Regions from separate parts of the Burkholderia sp. F1 genome, predicted to be linked through region 2. Evidence: predicted binding sites of a transcription regulator. Region 2 holds the regulator's gene; each other region holds the start of a gene.
What was found. Region 2 encodes LexA, which represses DNA repair genes until DNA is damaged. Its sites were predicted from a motif close to ACTGTATNNNNATACAGT; they were not measured.
Positions count from the first base shown of each region.

Region 1: ACFIMZ_RS05745 (PA0069 family radical SAM protein) is a predicted target of LexA. The motif match lies at 2,798-2,815, and genes of this name have one in related genera.
Region 3: imuA (translesion DNA synthesis-associated protein ImuA) is a predicted target of LexA. The motif match lies at 1,767-1,784, and genes of this name have one in related genera.

Region 1 is NZ_CP172421.1:1,175,960-1,181,133, forward strand. Features, by position in the region: gene ACFIMZ_RS05730 (acyl-CoA dehydrogenase) at 1-731, shown strand, start outside; gene ACFIMZ_RS05735 (D-amino acid dehydrogenase) at 819-2,105, opposite strand; gene ACFIMZ_RS05740 (Lrp/AsnC ligand binding domain-containing protein) at 2,250-2,738, shown strand; gene ACFIMZ_RS05745 (PA0069 family radical SAM protein) at 2,843-4,054, shown strand; gene ACFIMZ_RS05750 (NINE protein) at 4,127-4,597, opposite strand; gene ACFIMZ_RS05755 (PQQ-dependent sugar dehydrogenase) at 4,723-5,174, opposite strand, start outside.
Region 2 is NZ_CP172421.1:1,779,883-1,785,056, reverse strand. Features, by position in the region: gene cysT (sulfate ABC transporter permease subunit CysT) at 1-111, opposite strand, end outside; gene ACFIMZ_RS08615 (sulfate ABC transporter substrate-binding protein) at 201-1,238, opposite strand; gene lexA (transcriptional repressor LexA) at 1,516-2,163, shown strand; gene ACFIMZ_RS08605 (hypothetical protein) at 2,190-2,525, shown strand; gene ACFIMZ_RS08600 (DUF2939 domain-containing protein) at 2,555-3,229, shown strand; gene ACFIMZ_RS08595 (universal stress protein) at 3,320-3,817, opposite strand; gene ACFIMZ_RS08590 (hypothetical protein) at 3,856-4,167, opposite strand; gene nodI (nodulation factor ABC transporter ATP-binding protein NodI) at 4,173-5,087, shown strand; gene ACFIMZ_RS08580 (ABC transporter permease) at 5,094-5,174, shown strand, end outside.
Region 3 is NZ_CP172421.1:3,644,820-3,649,993, reverse strand. Features, by position in the region: gene ACFIMZ_RS17190 (ABC transporter permease) at 1-770, shown strand, start outside; gene ACFIMZ_RS17185 (ABC transporter ATP-binding protein) at 772-1,566, shown strand; gene imuA (translesion DNA synthesis-associated protein ImuA) at 1,798-2,505, shown strand; gene ACFIMZ_RS17175 (Y-family DNA polymerase) at 2,438-3,916, shown strand; gene ACFIMZ_RS17170 (error-prone DNA polymerase) at 3,923-5,174, shown strand, end outside.

The DNA.
Region 1 (5,174 bases), 600 kb from region 2:
TGACGGAAGGCGCGCGGGCGCTGGCCTATGTGGCGGCCGCGCACAGCGACATTGCGCACCGCCATTCGGACGAGGCGACGCGCGCGCGCCACCAGGCGATCTACGAGTACCTGGTGCCGGTCGTGAAGGGCTGGAGCACGGAGATGGTGAACGACGTTGCGAGCCTGGGCGTGCAGGTGCACGGCGGGATGGGCTTCATCGAGGAGACGGGTGCCGCGCAGTACTACCGCGACGCGCGGATCCTGGCGATCTACGAAGGGACGACGGCGATCCAGGCGAACGACCTGGTGGGCCGCAAGACGGTGCGCGACGGCGGCGCGGTGGCGAAGGCGCTGCTCGGCGAGATCGGTCGGACGGTCGACGCGCTGGGCAAGCTCGACGGCGCGGCGGCGGCGTCGATGAAGGCGCAGCTGGAGAAGGGCGCGCGGGCGCTGTCGGCGGTGGTCGATTATGTGGTGGCGAACACGAAGCAGGACCCGAACGCGGTGTTCGCGGGCAGCGTGCCGTACCTGAAGCTGGCGGGCGTGGTGCTGTGCGGGTGGCAGATGGCGCGCGCGCTGGTGGTGGCGCATGCGAACCGCGCGAGCGATCCGGCGTTCTTCGATGCGAAGATCGCGATTGCGCAGTTCTACGCGGAACACATTCTCGTGCAGGCGGGCGGGTTCGAGGCGTCGATCGTCGGCGCGAAGGGCGGCGAGGGTGTACTCGCGTTGACGGAAGACCAGTTCTGACGCCGGCGTGGGATGCAATGCCAAAAGGCGCCCTCGGGCGCCTTTTGGCTTGACTCAGACCGGCCCGCTGCAGCGGGCCGGTGCGACTTACGCGTAAGCGGGACGCGGCTGGCCTGCCACGTCCTTCAGGTAGCGGTGCACCGACAGGTCGTCCGCCTGGATCGCCGGCTGCTTGCCGGAAATGAGGTCGGCGAGCAGTTGGCCGGAGCCGCACGACATCGTCCAGCCGAGCGTGCCGTGGCCGGTGTTCAGGAACAGGTTCGACACCGGCGTGCGACCGACGATCGGCGTGCCGTCCGGCGTCATCGGGCGCAGGCCGGTCCAGAACGTCGCCTTCGACGTATCGCCGCCGCCCGGGAACAGGTCGTTCACGCACATCTCGAGCGTTTCGCGGCGCGCGTCGCGCAGGCGCTTGTCGAAGCCGACGATTTCCGCCATCCCGCCGACGCGGATGCGCTGGTCGAAACGCGTGATCGCGATCTTGTAGGTTTCGTCGAGCACGGTCGACACCGGCGCGGCCGCTTCGTCGACGATCGGCGCGGTGATCGAATAGCCCTTGAGCGGATACACCGGAATCTTCATCAGGTTCGCGATGAAGCGGGTCGAGTAAGAGCCGAGCGCGACGACATAAGCGTCAGCGCGCACCATCTCGCCGCCGCACTGCACGCCGGCGATCTTGCCGCCGGCGACCGCGAGCGCGTCGATCGGCGTGTTGTAGCGGAACTTGACGCCGAGCCCTTCGGCGAGCGCGGCGAGGCGCGTCGTGAACAACTGGCAGTCGCCGGTTTCGTCGCCCGGCAGGCGCAGGCCGCCCGTCAGCTTGTGCGACACCGCGGCAAGCGCCGGTTCGGCGTTCTTCAGCTCGGCCGGCGACAGCAGTTCGAACGGCACGTTCGCGTCCTGCAGCACCGCGATGTCCTTCGCCGCGCCGTCGAGCTGCTGCTGCGTGCGGAACAGTTGCAGCGTGCCGCCCGTGCGGCCTTCGTACGCGATGCCCGTGTCGGCGCGCAGCGCCTGGATGCAATCGCGGCTGTATTCGGCGAGACGGACCATGCGGCCCTTGTTCACTGCGTAGCGCTCGGCCGTGCAGTTGCGCAGCATCTGCCACATCCATTGCAGCTGGAAGCGGGTGCCGTCGAGGCGGATCGCGAGCGGCGCGTGCTTCTCGAACATCCACTTGACCGCCTTCAGCGGCACGCCGGGCGCGGCCCACGGCGCCGCGTAGCCGGGCGAGATCTGGCCCGCGTTCGCGAAGCTCGTATCGAGCGCCGGGCCGGCCTCCCGGTCGATCACCGTGACTTCATGACCGGCGCGCGCGAGGTAATACGCGCTTGCCACGCCCACTACACCGCTGCCCAGAACGACGACTCGCATAGCTGCTCCAGATGGAAGGACCAGATCGAGGCCGGATGCACCCGCGGCTCCGTGTAACCTCTAGCTGATCTAGTTTTTTTCGCTATGGTATTGTCGAATGTGCAGTTTTTGTTATCGTATTTTTTGGCTTTTCAGCATAAACAAATGAGAACCCAACGCCAACCGGTACGCACGCTCGACAAGCTCGACCGGCGCATCCTCAAACTGCTCCAGAACGACGGCCGGATGGCGATGAAGGATCTCGCCGAGCAGGTCGGACTGACCGTCACTCCGTGCATCGAGCGCGTGCGGCGCATGGAGCGCGACGGCGTGATCACCGGCTATCACGCGCGGGTCGATCCGGCCCAGCTCGGCGCGGCGCTGCTCGTGTTCGTCGAGATCACGCTCGGTCACAAGGGCGGCAACATGTTCGAGCAGTTCCGCCGGGAGGTGATGAAGATCGACGAGGTGCTCGAGTGCCATCTCGTGTCGGGTGATTTCGACTATCTGATCAAGGCGCGGATCGGCGAGATGGCCGACTACCGCAAGCTGCTGGGCGACATCCTGCTGCAGCTGCCGGGCGCAGTGCAGTCGAAGAGCTATGTCGTGATGGAGGAAATCAAGGAGACGCTGACGATTTCGGTCGACGAATAGGCCCCTTGCCTCGTCCCATTGTTTCACCCTTATCTCGCCCTTGGCACGCTGCACTCAATACTGTATAAATATACAGTATTGAGTGCAGGTGACTGGGTGGCGAGATGGACGATCGATCCGACAATGAATTTCCGGTTGCGCCGCCCACACCTCGCAAGGGGCGCGGAGCGGTCGACAATCTGCAGGGGCGGTACGAGACGGCGCTTCGCGAGGCGGTCGACGACGGCTGGACGCACGAGGCGGACGACGCCGATTTGCCGGCCCCGCTGCGCACGCAGGTGTTCGAGGAGCGGGCGCGCAGCATCCTCACGCGCAACCAGTCGCCCGACATTCCGTTCAGCGTGTCGCTCAATCCGTATCGCGGCTGCGAGCATGGCTGCATCTATTGTTTCGCGCGGCCGACGCACAGCTATCTCGGCCTGTCGCCGGGGCTCGATTTCGAGAGTCGCATCTATGCGAAGGTCAACGCGGCCGAACTGCTCGAGCGCGAGATTTCCAGAAAGCGCTACGTGCCGGAGCCAATCGCGCTCGGCGTCAATACCGATGCATACCAGCCGGTCGAGCGGGATCTGCGCATCACGCGCAGCGTGATTCAGGTCATGCACGATCACGGGCTGCCGTTCGCCGCGATCACGAAATCGTCGCTGATCGAGCGCGATCTCGACCTGCTGGCGCCGATGGCGGCGCGCGGGCAGGCGATGGCGGCGGTTACGATCACGACGCTCGACGCGGATCTTGCGCGCACGCTCGAGCCGCGCGCGGCGACGCCGGCCCGCCGCCTGCGCACGATCCGCGCGCTGCGCGACGCGGGGGTGCCGGTCGGCGTGAGCATCGCGCCGGTGATTCCGTTCGTCACCGAGCCGGACCTCGAGCGGGTGCTCGAAGCGTGCGCGGAAGCGGGCGCGACGCATGCGAGCTACATCATCCTGCGGCTGCCCTGGGAAGTTGCGCCGCTGTTCAGGAACTGGCTGACCGCACATTTCCCGGATCGTGCGGAGCGCGTGATGAACCGCGTGCGCGACATGCGCGGCGGCAAGGACTACGACTCGGATTTCGGCAAGCGGATGAAGGGCGAAGGGATCTGGGCGGATCTGCTGAAGCAGCGTTTTCGCCAGGCGGTCAAGCGGCTGGGGCTGAACGAGCGCGCGAACGGCATTCTCGATCTGTCGCAGTTTAGAGGGGCCGGCCATCCGGGGGCCGGCCACCCGGGGCTGCTCACCCGCGGGCCGGAGGTGGGAAGGGCGGCCACCCCTCGATCAAACGCGCGTGCGGTCGGTTCGACGTCGCGCGACGACACGCAGTTGAGCCTTTTCTAGTTTCCGGCGCGCCATCGGATGGAGGGCGACGCCGCCAGCGAAGCAGGCGTGCGGCGCGTCGCTTCAGTTTATTTATTGCGAGATCTGCTTGGCCGCTTCGACCTGAGACTCGAAATACGTCTGGAACGAGAGGGCGAGCGCCGTCATCAGCAGGAACGCGCCGATCAGCAGCGAGAAGATCACGACGAAGATCACCATCCAGCCGGAACGGCTGTGCCTGCCGGTGTCCGCATTGAATTGCGCGTCCCACTTTTCATCCGGACGCAGGCCGTAGACGATGGCCGCAAGGAAGGCCGCCAGCAGCGAAATCGCGCCGGGCAGCGCCAGCCACCAGCCGAGGCCGGCGGTGCGCTGGGTCGCGGCGAGCAGCAGGAAGCCGGGAATGCCGACGATCGTCGCGAGCAGATGGGCCCAGCCATAGACGTCCCGAAAGCCGTACAGATAGAAGCGATGCGCGCCGATCGAGCCGAACAGGAACGCGAGGGCGGCGGTAAGCGTCTTGGAGCGGAAGCGGCGGATCGGGGCGGTGCTGCTGCTGGACATGGATGGGCGGGCGTAATGTCGTTGGAATGGGGCGCTGGAATGGGCCACCGGAGACGCGGCGCCGGCGTGCGGCGCCGGCACGCATTCTACGATGCGGTGGTGGAGGCGGTCACCCCCGCTCTGCGTCAAGGTGCCGCATAGGTGATGCGGTAGATCGCGCCCGCGTAGTCGTCGCTGACGAGCAGCGAGCCGTCGGGCAGCGCCAGCACGTCGGCCGGGCGGCCCCACACGGTGCCGTCGGGCCGCAGCCAGCCGGTCACGAACGGCGTTTGCCGCGCGTGGCTGCCGTCGGAGGACGCCACGACGCGCATCACGCGATAACCGACCTTGGTGCTGCGGTTCCACGAGCCGTGTTCGGCGATGAAGATGTTGTTGCGATACGCGGCTGGAAACATCGAGCCGGTATAGAAGCGCATGCCGAGCGAGGCGACATGCGCGCCGAGCTTCAGCACGGGGCCCGTGTAGTGGCGGCACGCGTCCTGGCTGCCGTACTCGGGATCGGGCGTGTCGCCGCCGTGGCAATAGGGGAAGCCGAAGTCGAGGCCCGCGTGCGGCGCGCGGTTGAGCTTGTCGTCCG
Region 2 (5,174 bases):
CGTGGCGGCGAGCGGAATCAGCACCACGAGGCTCAAATAGGCCACCGTGATGCCGAGCGTCACGCCGAAACCGGGCAGCGCGCTCGGCTTGCGAAAGGTGTACGTCGTCATCGGATGCTCTTGCTGGGTCGAATCACATGGGTCCGGCGCGAACGCCGGGGTGCGGCGCGCTGCTGTCGCGCGCCGCTGTCGTTATGTCGTCACTGCGGCTTGTAGATCGAATCGAACACGCCGCCGTCTGCGAAATGCGTCTTCTGCGCATTCGTCCAGCCGCCGAACGTGTCGTCGACCGTGTACAGCTTCAATTTCGGGAACTGCTTCGTCAGCGCCGCCGGCACGTCCTTCGAGCGCGGCCGGTAGTAGTTGCGCGCCGCGATCTCCTGGCCCTGCGGGCTGTACAGGTAGTTCAGGTACGCCTCGGCGAGCTTGCGCGAGCCCTTCTTGTCGACCACCTTGTCGACGATCGCGACCGGCGGCTCGGCCAGGATGCTCACCGACGGCACGACGATCTCGAACTTGTCGGTGCCGAATTCCTTGATCGACAGGAACGCCTCGTTCTCCCACGCGATCAGCACGTCGCCGATGCCGCGCTGCACGAAGCTCGTCGTCGCTCCTCGCGCGCCTGAGTCGAGCACGCCCGCGTTCTTGTAGAGCTTCGTGACGAAATCCTTCGCGGTCTGCTCGTTGCCGCCCGGCTTGTGCACCGCATACGCCCATGCGGCGAGATAGTTCCAGCGCGCGCCGCCCGAGGTCTTCGGGTTCGGCGTGACGATCGACACGCCCGGCTTCGTCAGGTCGTCCCAGTCCCTGATGCCCTTCGGATTGCCCTTGCGCACCAGGAACACGATCGTCGACGTGTACGGCGACGCGTTGTCGGGCAAGCGCTTCTGCCAGTCCTTGTTGACGAGCCCCTTGTTCGCGAGCGCGTCGATGTCGTACGCGAGCGCGAGCGTCACGACGTCCGCCTGCAGCCCGTCGAGCACCGAGCGCGCCTGCGCGCCCGAGCCGCCGTGCGACTGCTTGAAGTTGACGGTCTCGCCCGTCTTCGCCTTCCATTCCTTGCCGAACGCCTGGTTGAAGTCCTGATACAGCTCGCGCGTCGGGTCGTACGACACGTTCAGGAAAGTCGCGTCGGCGTGCGCCTGCGCGACGACGCCCAGCGCCGCGGCCGCGCCCAGCGCGAAGGTTGCGATCAAGCGGCGCGCCCCGCTCGCCAGTCCCGTATTGCGCTTCACCATCCGTGCTTCTCCCGTGTTGTCGGTCATGTTGTCGGTATTGCGAGATGCGAGCCAGTCTATCGAACGGGTTACATGATTAAAAATAATCGTTCCTTATTTTTTAATACTAAAAAGTGCTAACGCAGACGGAATCGTCGGTTGCCGCGGACGAACCGGCGTCCGGACGTCGCCGGATCACGCCGGAATCGACGCGATCGCGACGAACCTCACGTAACACTTGAAATTCCCGGAGTACTGTATAAAAATACAGCTCACTGTCTATCCATACAGTTAAGCCATGACCAAACTCACCGCCCGCCAGCAGCAAGTGTTCGACTTGATCCGCCGCGCGATCGAGCGCTCCGGCTTCCCGCCCACCCGTGCCGAGATCGCGGCCGAACTGGGCTTCAGTTCGCCGAATGCGGCCGAGGAGCACCTGCGCGCACTGGCGCGCAAAGGCGTGATCGAGCTGGCGGCCGGTGCGTCGCGCGGCATCCGCCTGCTCGGCGGCGACGACGCGCCGCACCAGTTCACGCTGCCGCACGCGGCCCTGATGCAGCTGTCGCTGCCGCTCGTCGGCCGGGTCGCGGCAGGTAGCCCGATCCTCGCGCAGGAGCACATCTCGCAGCATTTCGCGTGCGATCCCGCGCTGTTCTCCAGCAAGCCGGACTACCTGCTGAAGGTTCGCGGCCTGTCGATGCGCGACGCCGGCATCCTCGACGGCGACCTGCTCGCCGTGCAGAAGCGCACGGAAGCGAAGGACGGCCAGATCATCGTCGCGCGTCTGGGCGACGACGTCACCGTCAAGCGCCTGAAGCGCCGGCCCGGCGGCCTCGAGCTGATCGCGGAGAACCCTGATTACGAAAACATCTTCGTCAAGGCCGGCAGCGCGGAATTCGCGCTGGAAGGCATCGCCGTCGGGCTGATTCGCTCGGGCGAATTCTGACAATCCGTCTCGCTCAGGAGAACACCATGGAACGCCTTGCCCGCCTGCTGCCTTTCCGCCAATTCGGTCGCCTGCGTCACCTGCGCGGCCGCACGCCGTGCGTGCCGCTGACCGTCGCGGCGCCCACCGGTCAAGAAGAAGCAGTCGAACGGCAAGCGTCGTTGCTGCCGTCGGCGCTGCCTGCGTTCGCGCGGGTATCGCTGAACGCCGGCCTGAATCACGCGGAACCGGCGCGCCGCGCGCCGGTGCGGGTCTACCATGGTTCGTCGCGCCTGATCATGGTCGGGACGATCGAGGCGGTGTGCCGGATGATCGATCACTGCATCGCCGAGGAACGTTCGATCGCGCAAGGCAGTCTCTGATTGCGGAACATTCCCGCACCGGAGGCATCGTGAGTCATGCACCGGGCCGCCCCAGGCGGCTCAAACCCCTGTTGATCGTCGTGCTGGCCGCCGTCGTCATCGCGGCGATCGGCTATGCGTATGCGTCACCCTACGTCGCACTCGGCCGCCTGAAGTCGGCGATCGATGCGCGCGATGCGCAGGCGGTCAGCGAGTACGTGGATTTCCCGTCGCTGCGCATCAGCCTGAAGCAGCAGGTCACCGACGAGTTGATGCGCCGGATCGACGCCAAACGGCAGAACAACCCGTTCGCCGTGATCGGCGCGTTGATCGGTTCAGCATTGATCGGGCCACTGGTTGACGCCTACGCGACCCCGGAAGGCGTCGCGGCGCTGATGAGCGGATTGCCGCCACGGGGCAATCCGGGCGAGCGGCCGCCCGAGTGGCCGGCACAGCCGCCGGCCGATTCGGCTGGCAGCGCCGCATCGACGAATGGGCCGAACGCGGCCGCCGGCAGCGCGCCGGCCGCGCCGGCCGCACCGGCATCAACCACTTCGTCGCAGGCCAGCGCGCCGAGGCAGCAGCAAACGAGCGCCGGCTACCGGAGCGTCGACGAATTCGTCGTGACGTACCAGCGCAGCGCGGATGGGACGCGCTACGCGGCGATACTTCACCGCGTCGGGCTGTTTTCGTGGAAGCTGTCCGCGATCGACCTGCACGGCTGAACCGGCAGCGTACCGGCGCCGCGCGCGGCCGGCGGACGGCCGGCGCACAGCACGAGCCGGCGCCGGTCAGACGATAAAACTGTTAGGCAGTCATCTGGCGGCGGTCGCCGCCGCGTCGCGTTCTCGAGCGATTTCGGCCTTCTGCTCTTCGGCGGACGAGCACGCAACCAGGATGCTGCAGTTCACGCGATCGAGCAGTTGCGTATTGCCCGAACCCATCCACCATCTCGACAACCCGCTGCGGCAGCGGTGCCCGACCACGATCAGGTCCACCTTCAGTTCCGCGGCGAGGTTGGCGATCTCGTCGATCGGGTAGCCAAACGCGAAATGCCCTTCCGCCTGCAATCCGCGTTCGCGCAGCCAGTCCACGCCTTCCTGCAGGATTTCGCGCGCCGTTTCCTCGAAGCGGCCACACGCGACATCGGTCAACAATCCGGCGCTTTGCGCAATGCTCGAACGCATGTCGACGACGGACAGCAAGTGCGTCTCGGCCTTCAGGTCCAGCGCGAGATTGGCGCCGCAACGCAATGCCTTGCGTCCCTCGAGCGTGCCGTCATAACACAGCAAAATCTTGTTGTAGCTAGCCATGAGCCCTCCCATTCGAGACAACGAACCCTACGCATTCATCATGGTGCGCCGCAATCCGGGACGCAAGGGATGGAAAACGCTGATTCGCCCCGTGCGGCCGATACGCGATGATGCAGTGCATGATCGGCAAGCGCCGGCACCGCGTCGTGCGCGCACGCCCTGAAGACGTGCAGGCAATGCACTAGAATGGCCCGATCGGGCCGCCCGTTCGCGTCACACGCAGGCTGCGCGCCGGCATCGCGTTTTGCCGTCATGCCGGTGTGACCGTCCACCGGCGCATCGGTTCGCGCCCCGGCGTCGGCGCGCACGGTCGCCGGACGTGTCCGCCACGCTGCATCCAACGACAACATTGCCCATGTCCGTCGCACCGATCGATTTCCAGAACGTCGAAAAACGCTATGGCGGCAAGCTCGTCGTCAACGGCCTGTCCTTTCGCGTCCATGCCGGCGAATGCTACGGCCTGCTCGGGCCGAACGGCGCCGGCAAGACCACGACGCTGAAGATGCTGCTCGGCATCACGTACCCGGACGCCGGTGCGATCTCGCTATGCGGCGAACCGGTTCCGGCGCGCGCGCGCCGTGCGCGCCAGCGAGTCGGCGTCGTTCCGCAATTCGACAATCTCGACCCGGATTTCACGGTTCGCGAGAATCTGCTGGTGTTCAGCCGCTATTTCGGCGTGTCGGCGCACGACGCCCGCGCGCTCGTGCCGTCGCTGCTCGCGTTCGCGAAGCTCGAGAACAAGGCGGACGCGAAGGTCAGCGAGCTGTCGGGCGGCATGAAGCGGCGGCTGACGCTCGCGCGCGCGCTCGTCAACGACCCCGACGTGCTGGTGCTCGACGAGCCGACGACCGGCCTCGACCCGCAGGCGCGGCATCTGATGTGGGAGCGGCTGCGCTCGCTGCTCGCTCGCGGCAAGACGATCCTGATCACCACGCATTTCATGGAAGAAGCCGAGCGCCTGTGCGACCGCCTGTGCGTGATCGAGGAAGGCCGCAAGATCGCCGAAGGCGCGCCGCATGCGCTGATCGAATCGGAAATCGGCTGCGACGTGATCGAGATCTACGGCGCCGATCCGGCGGCGCTGCGCGACGAGCTGGCCGCCTTCGCGAGGCGCACCGAGATCAGCGGCGAAACGTTGTTCTGCTACGTGAGCGACCCCGATCCGCTCAATGCGCGGCTCAAGGGCCGCGCCGGATTGCGCTATCTGCATCGCCCCGCCAATCTGGAAGACGTGTTCCTGCGGCTGACCGGCCGCGAGATGCAGGACTGAGCGCTCATGGACGTACGCAACTATTCCGCCTCCGCCACGCCCGCGCCGCCGCGCGAATCGCGCTTTGCGATCGCGATGCCCGCGAAC
Region 3 (5,174 bases), 1.9 Mb from region 2:
TCGGCGGTGCCGTGGCCGCGACGCTGATCTCGGCCGGCTTCGACCCGTTCGCGGCGACCGGCTTCGCGATCGTCGCGGGCGCCGTGGCCGGCTTCGTCACCGGCTGGCTCAACGTGCGCCTGAAGATCATGGATCTGCTCGCCAGCATCCTGATGATGATCGCGCTCTATTCGGTGAACCTGCGGATCATGGGCCGGCCGAACGTGCCGCTCATCACCGAGCCGACGCTCTTCACCGTGCTGCAGCCGGACTGGCTGCCCGACTACGTGCTGCGCCCGGCGCTGCTCGCCGTCGTCGTCGTGGTCGCGAAGCTCGGCCTCGACTGGTTCTTCTCGTCGCAGCTCGGCCTCGCGATGCGCGCGACCGGCGCGAACCCGCGGATGGCGCGCGCGCAGGGCATCGCCACCGGCCGCGCGACGCTCGCCGGGATGGCGCTGTCGAACGCGCTCGTCGCGCTCGCGGGGGCCCTCTTCGCGCAGACGCAGGGCGGCGCGGACATCTCGATGGGGATCGGCACGATCGTGATCGGGCTGGCCGCGGTGATCATCGGCGAGACGCTGCTGCCCGCGCGCCGGCTGGTGCTGACGACGCTCGCGGTCGTGCTCGGCGCGATCGTCTACCGCTTCTTCATCGCGCTCGCGCTGAACAGCGAATTCATCGGCCTGAAGGCGCAGGACCTGAACCTGGTGACCGCCGCGCTCGTCACGATCGCGCTGGTGCTGCCGGCGACGCGCAAGAAGCTGTTCGCGCGCAAGAACGGAGGGGCATGACATGCTGTCCGCACAAGACCTGAAACTCACGTTCAATCCCGGCACGCCGATCGAGACGCGTGCGCTGCGCGGGCTGTCGCTCGATATTCCGGACGGCCAGTTCGTCGCGGTGATCGGCTCGAACGGCGCGGGCAAGTCGACCTTCCTCAACGCGATCAGCGGCGACCAGGCGGTCGATGCGGGCCGCATCGCGATCGACGGCGCGGACGTCACGCGCCAGCCCGCGTGGGACCGCGCGCACCTCGTCGCGCGCGTGTTCCAGGACCCGATGGCCGGCACCTGCGAGGCGCTGACGATCGAGGAGAACATGGCGCTCGCGATGGCGCGGGGCGGGCGGCGCGGCTTCAAGGCCGCGCTCGATCGGCCGTCGCGCGAGCTGTTTCGCGACAAGCTGCGGCTGCTCAATCTCGGCCTCGAGAACCGGCTGACCGACCGGATCGGGCTGCTGTCGGGCGGCCAGCGGCAGGCCGTGAGCCTGCTGATGGCGTCGCTGCGGCCGTCGCGGATCCTGCTGCTCGACGAGCATACGGCCGCGCTCGACCCGAAGACGGCCGCGTTCGTGCTGGAGCTGACCGCGCGCATCGTCGCCGAGAGCCGGCTGACGACGATGATGGTCACGCACAGCATGCGGCAGGCGCTCGACTACGGCGACCGCACGGTGATGCTGCACCAGGGGCAGGTCGTGCTCGACGTGTCGGGCGACGCGCGCAAGGGGCTCGACGTGCCGGACCTGCTGCAGATGTTCGAGAGGGTGCGGCACGAGCAGCTCGACGACGATGCGCTGCTGCTTGGCTGATGCGCGGCGCGTGGGCCGGCCGGCACAGCCGCGCCGGCCGGTCGCTCCGAGTCGGTTGATCAAGCCGGGCCGAACCTGGCCGGGCCGAACCTGACCGGGCGCGTCGCCTCGTGACGCCCGGCCCGGCTTGCTCCCCGTCCTTCGTCTGATGAAAAGCCGGTTTCGCACCGGCGCTGTGCGACGCGAGCGCATTGCCATATACTGTATATCCATACAGTTGTGGGTGGCGTCATGCTCGCATCCTCCATTTCTCCTGAATCCCTTCATCCGTCGCTATGGCGCGGCTCGCAGCTCGCGCGCGGCGGTCCGCGCACGATCGACACGGGTTTCGCGTCGCTGTCCGCCGAGTTGCCGGGCGGCGGCTGGCCGGTCGGCGGGCTCGTCGAACTGCTGGCCGCGCAGCCGGGCTGCGGCGAGATGCGGCTGCTCGCGCCCGCGCTCGCGCACACCGTCAGCGCCCGGCGGCCGCTCGCGCTCGTCGCGCCGCCGCAGTCGCCGCATGCGACCGCGCTCGCCGGTCTCGGCGTGCCGGCCGACGCGCTGCTGTGGCTGCGCGCCGGCAGCCGCACGGACGCGCTGTGGGCCGCCGAGCAGGCGCTCAAGACAGGCTGCTGCGGTGCGCTGCTGCTCTGGCAGGACGCGCGGCCCGATGCGCTGCGGCGCCTGCATCTCGCGGCCGCGCGCACGGGCGACACGCTGTTCGTGATGCTGCGCCCGCTGCCGGCCGCGCGGCAGCCGTCGCCGGCCGTGCTGCGCGTCGCGCTGCATCCGGTGCCGGGCGGCGTGTCGATCGACATCGTCAAGCGTCGCGGCCCCGCACGCAGCGAGCCGCTCGTGCTCGACCTGCCGTCGCCCATCGTGGAGAGCCGCTATGCGCGTCTTGCTCGGCATCCATCTGCCGCGCCTGCCGCTCGACGTGCGCGCCCCGCCGCCGTCTGACGGCGAGGCCGGCTGTGCGGTGCTCGAGCAGGGCGTCGTGCTGATCGCCGACGCGGCCGCGCACCGGCAGGGCGTGCGCGCGGGCATGAAGCGCGGCGGCGTGCTGACGCTCGCGCCGCACACGCAGCTCGTCGAGCGCGACCCGGCGCGCGAGGCCGATGCGCTGCGCGCGGTCGCGCTCGCGCTGCTGCGCTTCTCGCCGTGCGTCGCGCTCGACGACGAAGCGACGCTCGTCGTCGATGTCGGCCCGAGCCTGCGCCTGTTCGGCGGCCTGCCGTCGCTGTGCCGCCAGGTGCGCGCGACGCTCGCGGCGCTCGGCTATGCAGCGTGCCTGTCCGCCGCGCCGACCGGGCGCGGCGCGTGGCTGCTCGCGCGCGCGTCGGCCCGCTCGCGCAGCCGGCGCCGGGTGGCCGGCCATGCGTCGCTCGTCCGCGCGCTCGACGCTCTGCCGTGCGTGCTGCTGCCCGACGCGCGTCCGTATGCGGACTGGTTCGACGGCCTCGGCTGCCGCACGCTGGCCGACCTGCGCGGCCTGCCGCGCGCGGGGCTGCAGCGCCGCTGCGGTCCCGCGCTGCTGGCCGCGCTCGACCGCGCATACGGCGATGCGGTCGAGCCGCTGGCGTGGATGCCGGTGCCGCCCGTGTTCGACGTGCGGCTCGAATTGCCGGAGCGCGTCGAATACGCGGAGGCCGTGCTGTTCGCCGCGCGGCGACTCGTCGTGCAGCTGTGCGGCTGGCTGTCCGCGCGGCAGCTGTCGCTGGCCGCGATGACGTTCGGTCTCGAGCACGAGCGCGGCCGCCAGGCCGTGCCGCCGACCCCGCTCGAACTCGCGTTCGCGTCGCCCGTGCGCGACGAGGCGCACTTCATGCGGCTGCTCGGCGAGCGGCTTGCCCGCGTCGAGCTGCCCGCCGCGGTGATCGCGGTGCGCCTGACGGCCACGCGTGTCGAGTCAGTCGCGCCGCCGGCCGATGACCTGTTTCCCGAGCCGGGCGGCACGCGCGAGACGCGTGCGCGGCTCATCGAGCTGCTGGTCGCGCGGCTTGGCGCGGAGAACGTATTGCGCGCGGCGCCCGTCGCCGATCACCGGCCCGAGGCCGCGAACCGCTGGCTGCCGCTCGACGCGCAGGCCGGCAAGCCGGCTGCCGGGCCGCCGGCCGCGCCGCCGCGTCCCGTGTGGCTGCTGGCCGAGCCGCAGCCGCTGCTGATGCGCGAGAACCGGCCGGTGTTCCATACGCCGCTCAGGATGATGTCGTCGCCCGAGCGGATCGAGGCGGGGTGGTTCGACGGTCAGCTGGCTGCACGCGATTACTGCGTTGCGCAGGACGAGGCCGGCGCGTGTTACTGGGTATTCAAGGAGCGGTCGGGGAGCGAGTCCGAACCGCGCTGGTTCCTGCACGGCCTGTTCGGGTGAGTGGTGATGGTTGCGGAATTCAAGTTGCTGCCCGATTACGCGGAGCTGTTCTGCCGTTCGAACTTTTCGTTCCTGCATGGCGCGTCGCATGCGGAGGAGCTGGTCGAGCGCGCGGTCGAGCTCGGCTATCGCGGGATCGCGATCACCGACGAATGCTCGCTCGCGGGCGCGCCGCGGATGCATGTCGCGGCGCAGGCGAAAGGGCTGCCGCTGATCGTCGGCGCGTACTTCGAGGTGACGCCGGATGATGTTCCACCCGGCCACGATCCGGGCCCCGGCGCGTTCGGGCTCGTGCTGCTAGCGCAGAACCGCGAAGGCTACGGCAACCTGTCCGAACTGATTTCGTGGCGGCGGATGGAAGCGCCGAAGGGTACGTATCGACTGACGCCGCGGATGTTGTCGGCGCCTCCCGCGAAATTCGCGCACTTGCGCGGGATGCCCGACTGCTTCGCGATCCTCGTGCCGGCATATCCGGTTCGCGCGAACGTGCTCGATGCGCAGGTCGCATGGTTTCGTGCAACGTTCGGCGAGCGTGCGCGGCTCGGGCTCGTGCAGTTGCAGCGAGCGCTGGACGGCGCGCAACGCGAGGAGATTCGTGCGGCGGGCGAGCGGCGCGGCGTGCGCATCGTCGCGCTCGGCGACGTGACGATGCACAAGCGTTCGTGCAAGCCGCTGCAGGACGTGATGACGGCGATCCGGATCGGGATGCCGGTCTCGGAATGCGGCTATGCGCTCGCGCCGAATGCGGAGCAGCATCTGCGCGCGCGGAACCGGATCGCGAAGCTGTTCTCGTCGGACGAGATCGAGGAGACGTGCGCGATTCTCGACGCATGCGGTTTCTCGCTAGGTGACCTGCACTACGAATATCCACTCGAACTCGTGCCGGAGGGGCATACGCCGGCCAGCTACCTCAGCCAGGAGGTTTGGGCGGGGGCGCACCGGCGTTATCCGCACGGCGTGCCGGAGAAGGTGGTGAAGCTGATCGAGCACGAACTCGGGCTGATCGAGGATCTGCACTACGAGCCGTTCTTCCTGACGGTCTACGACGTCGTCACCTATGCGCGCAGCCGGGACATCCTGTGCCAGGGGCGCGGCTCGGCGGCGAATTCGGTGGTCTGCTACTGCCTCGGCGTCACCGAGGTGGACCCGGAGCGCAGCACGCTGCTGTTCGAGCGCTTCATCAGCCGCGAGCGCGGCGAGCCGCCCGACATCGACGTCGACTTCGAGCACCAGCGGCGCGAGGAAGTCATCCAGTACC